Regions from separate parts of the Paenibacillus sp. J22R3 genome, predicted to be linked through region 3. Evidence: riboswitches for the same ligand, from Rfam matches in the RefSeq annotation. Region 3 holds a riboswitch; each other region holds the start of a gene.

Region 1 (3,720 bases), 320 kb from region 3:
GGCCGCGCGGCCCATACCGTATACGGAAGCATCCAGGAACTCGACGCCTTTCTCAACCGAAATAAGCGTATTGGCGAAAGCAAGCTGCATATTGTTGTGCGTATGCACACCAAGACGTTTGCTTGGCAGGTACTTCTGGAATTTGCTGACCAAATAATTGAAGTCATTCGGCGCCAAGCTGCCATAGGAGTCAACGACGTACACGACGTCGACTACACTTGCTTCGATCAATTCGAATGCTTCAAGCAGCTGGTTCTCCATTACGTTGGAGAGTGCCATAATGTTCAAGGTTGTTTCGTAGCCGCGCGAGTTGAATACGTTAACCAGCTCCAGCGCCTTCGGCACGTCTTGAATGTAGCAGGCAACGCGAATCAAATCGAGCATGCTCTCTTCGCGTGGAAGAATATCGTTCTCATCTACCCGTCCGATATCGACAAGTGCAGAGAGCTTCGTATTCAGCTTCTGCGGGATGACTTTACGAAGGAAGTCGTCGTCCAGGAAGCGCCATGGCCCCGCATCTTCAGCGCCTTTGAGCAGCTTCGGAGAGTTTTTGTACCCGATTTCCATATACTCGACGCCAGCTTCATTCAGCGAGTTGTATAGATGCTGAACGAACTCAACGCTGAAATCCCAGTTATTGACGAGCCCGCCGTCGCGGATCGTGCAGTCGACGATTTTACAATGACTTTTTTTCGAAGCATTCATAGCATTGTGTCTCCTTTTTAGCCAGATCTTGTCTTTTCTACTCATAATACTTGATATTGGCTATGAACGCAAAGTCATTTTTGTCAGAATTGCAGGACTCTTCGGATTAAATGGCGCGGAACGATTTCCTCGTGCTGACCATCGTTTGATCCAATTTATCGCTTAATTTCTCCAGCATTGTCGCAAGCTCCGACGATCTGGAAATAAGCTGATGCTGCTCATTCGAGCTGCCCGTAACCGTCTTGACGCTGCCTGTTAATTCAACGGACATTCGGGAGATTTCCTCAATGTTGACGCTGAACTGCTTCGTGCTTGCTGTCATTTGCTGAGAGGCACCGGAAATATAATGAATTTGCTCTGCGACGGTTTTGATGGATCGCATGATCCGTTCGAATGCGGCTCCCGCATCACATACGGCTTGGTTGCCTGATGCAACCTCTTCAATGACTTGATCCATGGAATGGATAGAAGCACGGTTATTAGCCTGAATGTCTTGAACAAGCTCAGCGATTCTCTGGGCAGAGGCAGTTGTTTGTTCAGACAGCTTGCGCACTTCATTAGATACGACGGTAAACCCACGTCCATGCTCGCCGGCCCGCGCCGCTTCAATCGCCGCATTCAGTGCCAGCAGACTGGTTTGTGAAGCGATGTCTGCAATTAAGCTTGTAATGTCATCTATTTCTTGCGAACGCTGACCGAGCAGCTTTACTTTGGTTGCGGACTCTTGGACGGCATTGCTCATCGATGTCATCTGCCTGACAGCCTTCTGTATGGCCTCATTCCCGTTATCGGCCTCCGTCGCTACCTCACTGGAGAAAGTTGACACCGTAGCAGACGTTTCGGCAATGGTATGGATGTCTCGGAGCATCTCTCCGATGACCCTCTTGCCTGTCTGTGCGCCATGCTCCTGCAAATGCGCCGTGGCATCAACCTTATGCATCGTTTGTACAATATCCCCTGCCAAGAGATTAAGCGTAGCCGCATTGCAGCTGAGCTCTTTGGAATTCATGAGCACTTGGTCCGACGTTTCCGTCACATTTTCAATAATTTGTTTGACCGCTGCTTGAATCTTCTGCTGTTGGGCCGATTCCAACGCGAGGATGAATGCTCTGCGCGTCACAATTTGATAGGTAACCGCGCCGATAAACAAGACGACAAATACGATGTGAATGGAGACCATGGCAAGTGAGTAATCACGGGTTCCGTAGACAAGGTCTGGGAAGATTAAGAAGCCGAGTACATGCTGAAGTGCGAAGATAACGGTGCTGATGAGAAGCATTGCGATGAGGTCGTAGTACAAAATAATAGCGAGTACCATAAAGATGGAGAAATGATATTCCACCATGCCGTTGCCGCCTGAGATGATCGATATGCTGCTGAAGGTAAGCGACAGTGTCAATAGAAGCGGAACGGACTGCTGCTCCTTCTGCAACCGCATGCAAATCCCGGCAAGCAGTAAGAAAATAATCGGTAATGCCAAGAACGTTTGCTTAAGGAAAGTGTGGAACGTAGAACCATTCATGTCCGTTTGATGATCATGATGCATGGAGAAACCGAGCCAATCGAATGCGTGTACCAGAAGCGATAATAGCACAATAATTGTAGAAATGAATAACATGACACGGTTTTTCTCTCTAAGCATACAACTTGCCTACCTCCCCATATATGTATACATATAAAAAGAGTCCACCCGCGTTAAGGATGGACTCCTTTTCACTCGGTAACCTGTCCACCATGGCATCTGAATTGCGATGCTTTAGGCCTAGGCTTTGCGTCCCAACGTTTCCGTTGGTTTGCCATTATCATATGAAGAAGTAGTCGGATACTATGGTCATGGTACTGTTAACAGGGTTAATTATATGAGGGGAAAGCCCTGTTTGTACATAGCGTAATTTGTATTGTTTTGTCGAATTTGTCAGATCATCTCTTCTGCTCTCACCACTTCGTCGAACTTGGCTGCCGTAATAAGCCCACTGCGAATGGCAGCCTCGCGAAGCGTCAGGCCCTCCTTGTGAGCGGACTTGGCAATGGCCGCCGCATTCTCATAGCCGATATGAGGATTCAGCGCCGTGACGAGCATCAACGACTCGTTTAGATGCCGAGCGATGGCTTCCCGATTCGGCTCAATGCCGACCGCACAATGCTCATCGAAGGAGCGAATCGCGTCGCTGAGAATACGGGTCGACTGCAGGAAATTGTGAATGATGACAGGCTTAAACACATTCAGCTCGAAGTTTCCCTGACTGGCCGCGAAGCCGATTGCCGCGTCATTGCCCATGATCTGACAGACGACCATCGTCAGCGCCTCACACTGCGTTGGGTTGACCTTCCCCGGCATAATGGAGCTGCCCGGCTCGTTCTCCGGGATACGAATCTCGCCAATCCCGCAGCGAGGTCCGCTTGCGAGCCAGCGCACGTCGTTCGCGATCTTCATTAAGTCCGCGGCGAGCGCTTTAATTGCGCCGTGTACGAAGACGATCTCGTCGTGGCTCGTCAGCGCGTGAAATTTGTTCGGCGCGCTGATGAAGTTCTTGCCTGTGAGGCGGCTGATCTCCGCCGACACCTTCTCGCTAAAGCCCTGCGGGGCATTCAGCCCCGTTCCCACGGCTGTGCCTCCGATGGCAAGCTCACGCAGCTCCTCGCGGCTTGCTCTGATATTACGCTCCCCTTTCTCCAGCATCCGAACCCAGCCGCTGATTTCCTGGCCGAGCGTAAGCGGTGTGGCATCCTGCAGATGGGTGCGGCCGATTTTGATGACCTCCATGAAGCTAGCACTCTTCTGCTCGAGTGTGGATTTCAGCTGCGCAATCGCCGGCAGGACGAGGTCCTCTACCGCAATCAGCGCGGCGATATGCATCGCGGTGGGGAATGTATCGTTGGAGCTCTGCGAGCGGTTGACATCATCGTTGGGATGAACGGCTGCTTCTTGCCCCTTCTCCCGGAGCAGCTGCGCCGAACGTCTTGCTATCACTTCATTGACGTTCATGTTGGACTGCGTGCCGCTCCCGGTCTGCC
Region 2 (3,720 bases), 200 kb from region 3:
TAAGTAACAAAGGACATCTCGTCCGGGACACGCTTGCCAAGCCGCTCAAGTGCAGCGAGCGCAGCCTCGGCAATCTGATCATTCGCTGCAAATACAGCCGTGTACCGCGTCATCTCCAGTGCATTCGCAAGCCGAGCAACAAAGTCTTCGAACTCGCTCTCGAAATTCTCGAACCGAGTCGGGATGCATAAGTCGTATTCAGCTTCAAAAGAAACGCCTGCTTCAATAAACGCTTGTCTCATGCCAAGCAGCCGTTCATAGAACGTGCTGAGGTCCGAATTGCGTACGAATGCAATCCGCCGATGTCCCTTGGCAAGCAGCAATTTCGTAAGCGAATACGCGCCTGAAGCGTTATCGCTCGTCACAAAAGGAATATCGGTGTCCCATACGCGCCTATCCAGAAAAATGACCGGAATGCCGCAACCCGCTAACTCCTCGTAGATCTGCCGACTGCGAGGCTCGTCCTGGCCGCCGTGAATCGGACTCAGAATAATCCCCTCCACTCGCCTTGCAATCGCGCTCGCAACGAATGACTCCAGCTTATCTAGGCTGCGATTATCGCTGCTGCTCATGAGCTGATAGCCCTTCGGCTGAAGCACATCCTCGATCCCGCGCAGAGCGGCTCCCCATAGCGGATTATCGATACCGATAACCGATGCAGCAATGAGTCCGCTCCCGTTCCCATTCCCGCTCCTTATTCGACTGGTCGGCTGAGACAAGAGCCCTCCATCTGCCAAATATGTACCTCGGCGATTATCTCGTGTCAGAAGCCCTTCCCCACACAATTCCTTAATCGCCTTCTCTATTGTATTAACGCTGGATTGATAGGACTCCGCCAAATTCCGGCTGGAAGGCAGGCGTGAAGTGTCCCTCCACTCTCCAGCATGTATGCGCTTTCGAATATCTTCCTTAATCCGGTGATACGGGAATATAGTCAGCCTATTCACCTTCATCTCTGCTAGATTAGCTTGACTATATGATATGTGTATCATCTGTGTCAATCCAGAGTCTGAAATTGATGAACCACATGTATATAGGCCTACTTTTATGAACCTTTAGTCCTTCACTTACGCAACTAAGACATCAATATCACCTATAAATACCAACTCTATCCTTTTAAATAGGTTCCAGAGACTCATTCGCTAGTTTGAGATATTATGGAAAATAGAAATAGCGCTAAATTCCTACATTATTCGTCAAAACTGAATCATTTTTCGCAGGCAAACCCTACGAAAGCAGGGGACGCAAAGTCAATGGGTCTAAGTCTATTCTCCTATAAATGCGATGAGATACGACAGCCAGACTGCCGAAGTTAATCTGCTGACCTTGGTTCTCCAAGCGGGAAGATGCGTATCGGTCTGTTACCGCCATCTTGCTTCGAGCCCGAGGATTTTTGTATACCTATTTGACGTAGAAAGGATGTGTACGGCTTGGCAACCCCTTACGAGCAGTTTAGTTCTAAGCTTCTGACATACACATTAATATTCCTTATTCTGTCTTCTATTCCCATATATGTAACCGTTCTTGCACTTGAGCTAATTACCTTTCAAGTCTTTATTCGATTCGTCGCTTCCGTTATCCCGCTTGGCGTTGTGCTCTACTTCATTTACCGACAAACCTATCAAACGCTCAAAGGAAAAGTCATTATTTCAGCCTATTCGTTCCTGCTCTGCTTCATCGTCATGTGGTTTATCCCAACATCAAACTCCGGCACCGTGGTTTTCCTCTTTGCGCTTCTCTCCCTCATCTATCTGGACCGCTTTGTGACACTAATGGCAAGTGGATATGGCATCCTTGTACTCATCACCCATCAATTATTCAACCCCTATATGCTCGCAACGGATCTGCTCTACCAAATTGTTCAATTCACCTTGTTCACCATGAGCTGTATCACCTGTGTCAGCGTTTGCATCATTGGACGCCGAATCATCGCACATGCGCAGCGAAGCGAGAAGAAAGCGCTGGATAACGAGAATCGGTACCGGCAAATTTTCGAGCTGTCTCCCGAAGCTAATATTGTACAGATCGACTATAAAATCGTTCACATGAATCGATCAGGGCTAACGATGTTAGGCGCACAGCATCTGGATGAGTTAGTCGGCGTCAATGTGTTTGACATCGCATTGCCGGAGTATCACGAGATGATGCGAACCAAATCAACCGACCTCATAGAGGGCCACACTGCCGTTAATCACGCGGAGCTCTGCATTTACAAGCTAAACGGTGAAGTGATCGACGTTGAAACCAATTCCATCTCGATTCTATTTCACAATCAGCCCGCGATCCTATCAAACTTCCGAAATATAACGGAAACGAAGAAGGCTCGTGAAACCATCAACTATATGGCCTATCACGATCAACTGACTGATCTTCCCAACCGCTATCAATTAATAACGAAGCTCGATGCAGAGCTCCGGTATGCGGTACACAAACCATGCAGCTTCGCTCTCCTGTTCCTTGATATGGACAGGTTCAAATCCATCAACGACACATTCGGTCATCCACTGGGGGACCGTCTGCTCAAGAGCTTCGCGAAACGGCTTCAGGCATCGCTGCAGCCAGCTGCATTTGCGGCCAGACTTGCCGGCGACGAGTTTGTCATCCTGCTGCCGAATATCGATGCTGAAACGGTGGGGACGCTTGTTGGCCCTCTGCTGGAGCGGCTCTCTGAACCTTTTATTCTCAGAGGTCAAGAAATCATCGTTACGACAAGCATCGGAATCGCTATGTATCCCAAAGACGGGAAGGATGCCGATACGCTTCTGATTCTCGCAGATGCGGCTATGTATGCGGCTAAGAGGCGGGGAAGAAACAACTACGCCTTCTATAGTAATGAGATGAACGAAGTTAATTTACGGAAAATGATGCTGGAGCAGGACTTGCGCAAAGCACTGCAGCAGGGAGAGCTGCATTTGCTCTATCAGGGCAAGAAGGATTTGCAAGCTGGCAGTTTGAACGGCTTCGAGGCTCTCCTTCGTTGGACGCATCCCAAGTTCGGCGCCGTTCCTCCGGCTGAATTTATTCCGCTTGCGGAAGAAACAGGGCTTATTGTTCCGATAGGAGAGTGGGTCATACGGCAGGTATGTAATCAAATCAATGCTTGGAAGCAAGCGGGCTTGTCTCCTTTGCCGGTGTCCGTGAACTTATCGGTTCGCCAATTCAAACAGGACAACCTGATTGATATGCTGAAGGCGATCCTGCTCTCCACTGCGGTTGAACCACGGCTCATTGAACTTGAAATTACAGAGAGCGTTGCTTCATCGAATTTCGAAGCCCCGCTTATTGAGAAGCTGCATGAAATGAAGGCGCTCGGCGTTGCTATTTCGATTGATGACTTCGGAACCGGATACTCATCGCTTAGCTATCTGCGCCTTTTTCCCGTGGACACCCTTAAGATGGACAAATGCTTCATTCGCAATATTGGTCACAATCAAGATGATCTGGCAATCGTCACGGCGATCATTGGTATGGCTCATAGTCTCAAGCTTCAAGTCCTCGCTGAAGGGGTTGAGAACGAGACTCAGCTTGCACTCTTAAAGGAACAGCGCTGCGACGGTGCTCAAGGCTATCTCATCGGCTACCCTATTGCGGCTGAGGAAGTGGAGCTGCTGATTACTCCGGTCCATGAGCTAAGCAATTCGTAGGGGAGTACAAGCCCGTTCCTATGATGGCCCGAACTCCCTCCAAGCTGCTTGATCATCATTAGGTTTGCTGTTCATA
Region 3 (3,720 bases):
AAACCGATAAAAGCGCCGACAATAGAAACACCAATCGATACGAGAACGGTTACAAAATCATAGGTCACTCCGCTTGGCAAATGAAAAGCGAGCATCGCGATGAAATGCATCGACCAAATCCCAACACCCATAACGACTGCTCCGCCCAGCAGCCATCCTCTCTTCTTCCAGCCCTCAGACAACAGCACGCGTCTGGCTATATTCAATGCCGTATAGGAAGCGAACAGCGCAATAATAAACGACAGACATACCAAGAACCAGTTGTAGCTTCCTTCGATATGATTATGCACCATTTCGATACCCCCCAGGGAGTGTTACTTGAAACGTCGTGCCCTCTCCCATCTTGCTGGCAATAGAAATTGTCCCGCCATGACTGGAAATGATTTTGTTGCTGATCATAAGTCCAAGTCCAGTTCCCTGCTCCTTCGTCGTATAAAAGGGTCTTCCCACCTGCTCAAGCACTTCCCCCGGAATACCGCAGCCAGTGTCTGCAATCGAGGTTATCAACTGGTTGCCGACCCGTTCTACGGCAACCCGAATTTCGCCGCCGCCCTCCGTTGCTTCGATTGCGTTCTTGATGAGATTGATAAATACTTGTTTGATCTGGCTTTCATCGCAATAGACATGCAGCTCCGGCTCCGAGAAATGCAGCTTGATATCCACATTGTTTAGATTAGCCTGTGATTCCAGCAGCGTATAGACAGCGGCTAGCAGCTCACATAGATTAGTCGCTTGAAACCGGCTGATTTGCGGCTTCGCAAGCAGGAGCAGCTCGTTGATGATGCCTTCCATGCGAACAATCTCAGACGTAATAATGGTGACATACTCCATTTTGGTCATCCCGTTCTGAAACAGCTTCATAAATCCTTTAATCGCCGTAAGCGGGTTTCGAATCTCATGTGCGATACCTGCAGCCAGCTGGCCTGCCATCGACAGCTTCTCCGACTCCACAATGAACGACTCTTGCTCTTTGCGCTGCGTCAGATCCGTGAAGTTTATAACAACACCGGCTTGTTCACCTTCACCTTTACCTTGCATAGGCGTAATATGATATTCCACCGGGAACGTCGAACCATTCTTCCGGCGAAACAAGTCATCCGCCACATATTCAGCGTTGCCGGTGCGATGAACCTTCTCGATAGGGTCCCATTCCTCACCCGCAGGCTTAATAGCCCGAAGCCCAACCTTACGCCCGAGTACTTCGTTCGCCTCAAACCCGGTTAAGTTCACAGCGGCTTGATTCCAGAAGATAACCTTGCCACGCTCGTCCAAACGGTAGATCCCCTCAGCCACAGAATCTAAAATATGCGAATAGGCTTCATTCATCCGTTTAAGTCGTTCTTCACTTTGCTTTAAGCGGCTGTCAATCATCATAATGACGATCGAATACATGCAGATGACGGAAACGATCAAACTTATGCTAATGGCGAGAAAGAACTGATTTTGCGATAAAGCCACAGATTCACCTGCATGCAGCGTTGTAATGCCATGCATCATGGGCATATTGCTGTAATGCAGAAATTCAATAGCGACGGATAGCGATAGAGCGTGGATGAACTGCCGCAACCGGCTTTGCCGATGGAGTTGGAATCGCTGTCTTGTGAAGATGAAACCAAGCACGAGAGCCAGAACGACGATTGAAATAAAACCTGTGGATGACTGATAATGAAGCGTCGCATGGGCTTTGATGGCTCTCATCCCGATGTAGTGCATCCCTACGATGCCACACGTCTGTACCAGGCTGCCTAGAACGAGCAAGCTTGTCCGATTTCGCCCTGAAGCACGTTCGAACAAGAGAAGCGCTAACGCCGACAAGACGATTAAAACACCCATCGAGAGAAACACATAACCGAAATGATACATCACCTTAACCGGGAACGGATACGCCAGCAAGGCCACAAAGTGCATGGACCAAACCCCGATACTAAAAACAAAAGCAGCACTCATAAGCCAAAAGAAAGTCGTGTACCTGGCTGCATTCATGCGCCCGTAAAGATGAAAGAGAATTAAGGAAGAGCTGAATACGAGTACGAATGAAATGGCGACGAGTGCGATGGGTGCCATGCTAACCTTCCTCCGGATCATTGACTTAGCATGCAGGATGCAAAATGGCAATAAAAAAACCACCCGAATAGGATGGATTCCATCTACTCGGCAGCCTTGTCTACCTTAGCATCACAGAAAGTGATCCCTTAGGCCACGGCTTTGCGTCCCATAGTTTCCTATGGTTTGCCCTTATCTTAGGTATTTAGTTGTAAAATTTTTCTAGATTATTCGTTTTTAATTCTCATTATAGGTGTTTTCACAGAACTGTACAGAGCGAATAACGTAGAACTTTGACTGATTTTGTCGAACTCCCAAAAAATATGTAACATCATTAACGATGCAAAAAAAGCCGAAGATGACAAGGCCATCTCCGGCTTCATTGGTTGTTCTACTACTCGAAGTATACAGCCTTGCCCGTACGGGAAGACTCGTAGATCGCTTCAAGAATTTCGGAAACCACAAGCGCTTGCTCTGGTTTAACGAAAGTTTCTTTGTCGTTCTTAACTGCATCGATCCACATGCTAGCTTCAAGAACTTCTGCAGTTTCGCTCGCGCCTTCATAGAAAGCAACGCCGCCGCTGTTCAGTTCAACTTTGTTTACATATAGGCGGCTGTTGTGCTCGCCATTGAAACGAAGACCGTCTTTCATGTCAGCGCCTGCTTTAGTACCGCTGAGGGAAACTTTAGCCTCATCGACTTCAAGCGAGTTAAGCGCCCAGCTGGATTCAAGGATTACAGTTGCACCGTTCTCCATTGTGATCATAGCGAAAGCGGAATCTTCAACTGTGAATTGTTTTGGATCCCATGGGCCCCAAGCATTCGCAGAATTCTCGTTTTGGGACAGCTTGTGGTAAGCGCGGCCAAGAACGACTTTCGGCTTGTAGTTGTCCATCATCCACAATACAAGGTCAAGTGCGTGAGTACCGATATCGATAAGCGGTCCGCCGCCTTGTTTCTCTTCATCCAAGAATACGCCCCATGTCGGAACAGCACGACGACGGATTGCATGTGCTTTAGCGAAGTAAATTTCGCCAAGCTCGCCTGCATCGCAAGCTTCTTTCAGGTAACGGCTGTCTGCGCGGTAACGGTTGTTGTAACCGATGCTGAGTTTTTTGCCGGTACGTTGTGCTACTTCAAGCATTTTACGAGCGTCAGCAGCTGTTTTAGCCATTGGCTTCTCGCAAAGCACGTGTTTGCCAGCTTCCAATGCGTCGATGGAGATAACCGCATGGGAATCGTTAGGCGTACAAACGTGGATCACGTCGATCGATCCGTCTTGAAGCAATTCTTTATAGTCAGAATATACTTTTGCTTCTTCTGTACCGTATTTCGCTTTTGCTTGTTCAGCCTTCTCAACAATGATATCGCAGAAAGCTACGATTTCAGCGTCTTTGACTTGGGCCAAACTTGGGAGATGTTTACCGTTGGCGATACCGCCGCAGCCAATAATGCCTACACGTACTTTTGACATTTTAAATTTCTACCTCCATGAGCCTCGAAATGATATAATTTGTAGTATGTGTGTCAGCTAGATAGAGAGACATACAATGACTACAGTATATCCGAACTTGTCCACTAAAATATAGGCGCTATATAGGTATGGTTTTATGTGATTTTGTTATTGAAGGGATGGTACCGTGGAATTTTATAATGAGAAGGTCGTTTACGAGAACC
Region 4 (3,720 bases), on a different contig from region 3:
TTCGTGAGGTTGTTCAGAACAACGAGATTGCCATAGGTCGCGGGCGCTCGCCGGTATCTGTAACAATCAGCATGGGAATGCTTGTGGTGGAAGAACAGTCCGAGCTTCAGATTGAGGACGTCAAAGGTTATATTAGAGACTTGTTCTCGAAGGTGGATTCCGCATTGTATAGAGCCAAAGACAATGGTCGTAATCGGGTAGTGAATTTATAAGGAGGACTGCGAATGTCGCGTAACGGACGTCTTACAGCGTGTGTGGCATCATGTGGAACAACACTAGCTGCAGCGAGTTTATGCCTACTTGCAAGTAAGACACCTACGCCTCTCGCTGTTCTAATCGGTACCGCTGCATTTGCAGCGGCAGCCCTGCCTATTGGCTATTTCTTAGGACTCAAATACGATCGATTGAAGGAAGCTTCTATTCTAGACAGTTTAACAGGATTGTATAATCGCAGGTTCATCGAGGCTAATTTCAAGAAGCTGGCGACTAAAGCAAAGCGTAATCGGAAGAAAATGACGGTCATGCTGCTCGATGTCAATGATTTCAAAGAAGTCAACGACCGTATGGGCCATAACCAAGGGGATACCGCGCTTGCGTTGATTGCAAGAACACTTACGGAATGCGCAACCTACGGTGAAATTATCGGCCGCTGGGGCGGCGATGAATTCATCCTTATTTGTCCCTATGCAGATGACAAAGGAATAGATCGAATCGTAAAGCTCATTCACGAACAGCTCTTTAGCATTTCATTGCGAACCGGATTACGATTGTCAGTTTCGGTTGGACATGCTTCGTTTCCGGAACACGGTATGGAGATTGGCCAGCTGCTGCAAACTGCGGACAAACGAATGTACGCAGAGAAATATGTCCGTAAAGCGCAGTTGACCGAACCGACAGCTTTACAAGCTTAATCCGGGAGCAAGCGGTAAAGGCGGGAATAAACACCGATGAGAAAAGTTCACATCAACTCCGTTCAGCCGGGAGAAAAGTTAGCTCGCCCTATTTTGCAGGAGAATGGGAACATATTGCTTGGCGCCGGTGTGGAGTTAAATCAACGATTTATCGACAGATTGGTTGGTTTAGGCATCGACATGCTTTTCATTGATGATCCCCTGACAGAGGGTTTGGAGCCAACTACGGCTATTCAAGACAGCACGCACAAAGCGGCATCGGATACGATTTACAAGACGATGAATACGCTTATGGATCAACAAGTTACGAAAGGGCGAACGATTGCCCCTGAGCTTGGCCGCACCTTCCGTAAGGTATTCGGCGACATTATGCAGGATCTCATTAGACGTGAAGATGTTATGGTCAGCTTGACGAACATTCACGTGGCGGACAGCTACTTGTTCCACCATTCCTTGAATGTCACGATACTTGCAGGCATTATGGGGTTAGCCAGAGGGTATAACCGAACGCAGCTCGAAGAGCTTGGCATGGGTGCGATGTTGTTCGATATCGGCATGACACGGCTGCCGAAAGAGATTTTGACGAAGACGACTGTATTGACGCCAAGCGAGCGGGCGCTCATGGAGAAGCATACCGAGGATGGCTTCAACATCATCAGAGCGCAGCATGATATTAGTTTACTCTCGGCACATTGCGCGCTGCAGCATCACGAGCGATATGATGGGACAGGTTATCCGCGCAAGCTTAAGCGGGAGGCTATTCATGAATACGCTCAAATCGTGGCGATCGCAGATGTATACGATGCGCTTACTTCTCCAAGGCCGCATCGCAAACGCTATACGCCATCGGAAGCGATCGAGTTTCTGTTCGCTGCTGGAAACACCTATTTTGATTTAGAATTGATCAAAATTTTCTGTAAGCATATATCCATTTATCCGGTTGCAACAACGGTACTGCTCAGTTCGGGGCAAATTGCCGTCGTTGCTTTGAACGACCCGCTCGCGGTTCATCGTCCAACGGTTCGGATCATCCGAGAGCCTGACGGAACAGCGCCTGCTACAGCTTATCAGATCGACCTCAAAGACCAACATAAACTAATGATCGTGAAAGAACTGTAGGTAGGTTAGCATTCTGCTGACAACTGCATATCATCGATACTGGCAAACTTATCGAAAGGTAAGGACGCAAAGTTAAAGGGTCTAAATGTCCGCTCTTCATTATGTAAGCGAACAAATGACAGCCTGACTGCCGAAATGAACACCCGAGATATCTCGCGGTTCCGGAAGCGGCTCCAGTATTACATGAGGAAGCGCTTTTTCTGTTTTATAGCGCCGTACTGTCGTTGCGGGAGCGTTTCTTCATATGTGAAGGGGGAAAAGTAAATGTCAGGCTTAAATGAACGAATCGGATCAAGTAAACCTACCTTTACCATGAAAGCACTGCTCCACAGCCGTACGATGGTCGAGAAAGAAGGTTATGTTGCCACAGGGGTGCTTGCCCATGCAGAAGGCGAAATGATGGAAATCGAACTGACGGAATTCAAGAACTTCGAGCTCGGTGAACCGGTTAGTTTAACCGTCTATTCACCGGTCGGCATTCACCGGCTGCAATCGACGATTATTGCGAAGGCGGAAGGTTCTATTGCGGTTATTTTCCCAGCTCGCTCGCTAACGGGACTTGATGAGAAACGGGAATCGCCGCGAATTGATATTGAGGCAAGAGGCACGATATCGCGTACGTATTCGCAAGAGGTTGAAGGCTCCAAAGGGAATAAAATGACGATTGAAGCTACAGACAGCTTCGATATAGAGCTTAGAAATATAAGCGACACCGGTATAGGGTTTTCCTTGATGAGCCCACCGACGCTTGCGCAAGGTGATACTCTCGAAGTGAGCTTATCACTGGGCTTTAAACTGGATTGTAAGGTTGAAATTATCCGTAAGGATAATGGAAATGAATGGAAGTTTTACGGAGCTCGCTTTCAAGAGTTAGATGAGCAGCAGCAGCGGGCGCTTCGAGCTTATTTGCTGCGTATGCAAATTGAAGCCTATTTCAAGCTTAAGCAGGAGAAATTAACGGCTAAGAAGGGCAGATAAACGCGATTTCAGCGTTGCATATATAAGAAGGCGTTTGAACGGATGATGGTGATCCGGCAGCGTCTTCTTTTTTATAGTCGGACCGTCAATTATGGTACAATTGGAAAAATAACGTAAATCAGATGGGGTTTGAGCAAAAGGGGAAGTGGTTATGCGAAGTGGACTGGCTGCGCTAGCCGTGGCAATTATACTGGCTTGTTCGGCTTATCGCAACGGGATGTTCTTTGATACGATCTTTTATCGGTGGGAATGGATCATCATGGTCGTATGTATACTCGTCATTGGTGCGGGTTCGATTGTTCATTCTCGGAAAGAGGACAGACGGTTCAGCCAGCACGTGCCTTTATCAATCTACGGCCTGCTTGCGATGGCGATGTTATACGGGATTGCCCTGTTTCATCGACCGGCATCCACGCTTGGCAGCCTCGAGGAGGCATTGCGATGGATGGCCAATGCGGCTTTTGCCATTACATTGTACAGCTGGTTCTGTACCAGCTCCGACACGGCTGTGCGGCAGCAGCGTTTGAGATGGCTTTCTGCAGCGATTCAAAGTTCAGGCGCTTTCGTAATCGCTGGTGCGATTGCGGGTTGGATGGGATGGATCACGTTCCCTGAGATCATCATGACTACCGGTGATGTAAGGCTGTCCGCTGTTGGAGCGCGCTTGTCCGGGTTCATGCAATATCCAAATTTCCTAGGCGCTGTTGCAGGA

The links. Region 3 has a riboswitch for cyclic di-GMP ahead of AC0YN4_RS11055 (ATP-binding protein). Riboswitches for the same ligand answer to the same signal wherever they lie in the genome.
Region 1: it holds a riboswitch for cyclic di-GMP, as region 3 does, so the genes downstream of both, AC0YN4_RS09750 (methyl-accepting chemotaxis protein) here and AC0YN4_RS11055 (ATP-binding protein) in region 3, are expected to answer to the same signal.
Region 2: it holds a riboswitch for cyclic di-GMP, as region 3 does, so the genes downstream of both, AC0YN4_RS10245 (putative bifunctional diguanylate cyclase/phosphodiesterase) here and AC0YN4_RS11055 (ATP-binding protein) in region 3, are expected to answer to the same signal.
Region 4: it holds a riboswitch for cyclic di-GMP, as region 3 does, so the genes downstream of both, AC0YN4_RS16340 (PilZ domain-containing protein) here and AC0YN4_RS11055 (ATP-binding protein) in region 3, are expected to answer to the same signal.

Annotation. Positions count from the first base shown of each region.
Region 1 is NZ_JBWDNS010000002.1:326,397-330,116, reverse strand. Features, by position in the region: gene AC0YN4_RS09755 (aldolase catalytic domain-containing protein) at 1-705, opposite strand, end outside; gene AC0YN4_RS09750 (methyl-accepting chemotaxis protein) at 812-2,347, opposite strand; cyclic di-GMP riboswitch class I at 2,422-2,513, opposite strand; gene fumC (class II fumarate hydratase) at 2,621-3,720, opposite strand, start outside.
Region 2 is NZ_JBWDNS010000002.1:449,900-453,619, reverse strand. Features, by position in the region: gene AC0YN4_RS10250 (GntR family transcriptional regulator) at 1-953, opposite strand, end outside; cyclic di-GMP riboswitch class I at 1,210-1,311, shown strand; gene AC0YN4_RS10245 (putative bifunctional diguanylate cyclase/phosphodiesterase) at 1,431-3,644, shown strand; gene AC0YN4_RS10240 (hypothetical protein) at 3,703-3,720, opposite strand, start outside.
Region 3 is NZ_JBWDNS010000002.1:646,104-649,823, reverse strand. Features, by position in the region: gene AC0YN4_RS11060 (bifunctional diguanylate cyclase/phosphodiesterase) at 1-293, opposite strand, end outside; gene AC0YN4_RS11055 (ATP-binding protein) at 283-2,064, opposite strand; cyclic di-GMP riboswitch class I at 2,151-2,244, opposite strand; gene AC0YN4_RS11050 (Gfo/Idh/MocA family protein) at 2,438-3,517, opposite strand; gene AC0YN4_RS11045 (AraC family transcriptional regulator) at 3,684-3,720, shown strand, end outside.
Region 4 is NZ_JBWDNS010000003.1:334,221-337,940, reverse strand. Features, by position in the region: gene AC0YN4_RS16355 (histidine kinase N-terminal 7TM domain-containing diguanylate cyclase) at 1-212, shown strand, start outside; gene AC0YN4_RS16350 (GGDEF domain-containing protein) at 225-911, shown strand; gene AC0YN4_RS16345 (HD-GYP domain-containing protein) at 948-2,030, shown strand; cyclic di-GMP riboswitch class I at 2,062-2,165, shown strand; gene AC0YN4_RS16340 (PilZ domain-containing protein) at 2,295-3,008, shown strand; gene AC0YN4_RS16335 (O-antigen ligase family protein) at 3,160-3,720, shown strand, end outside.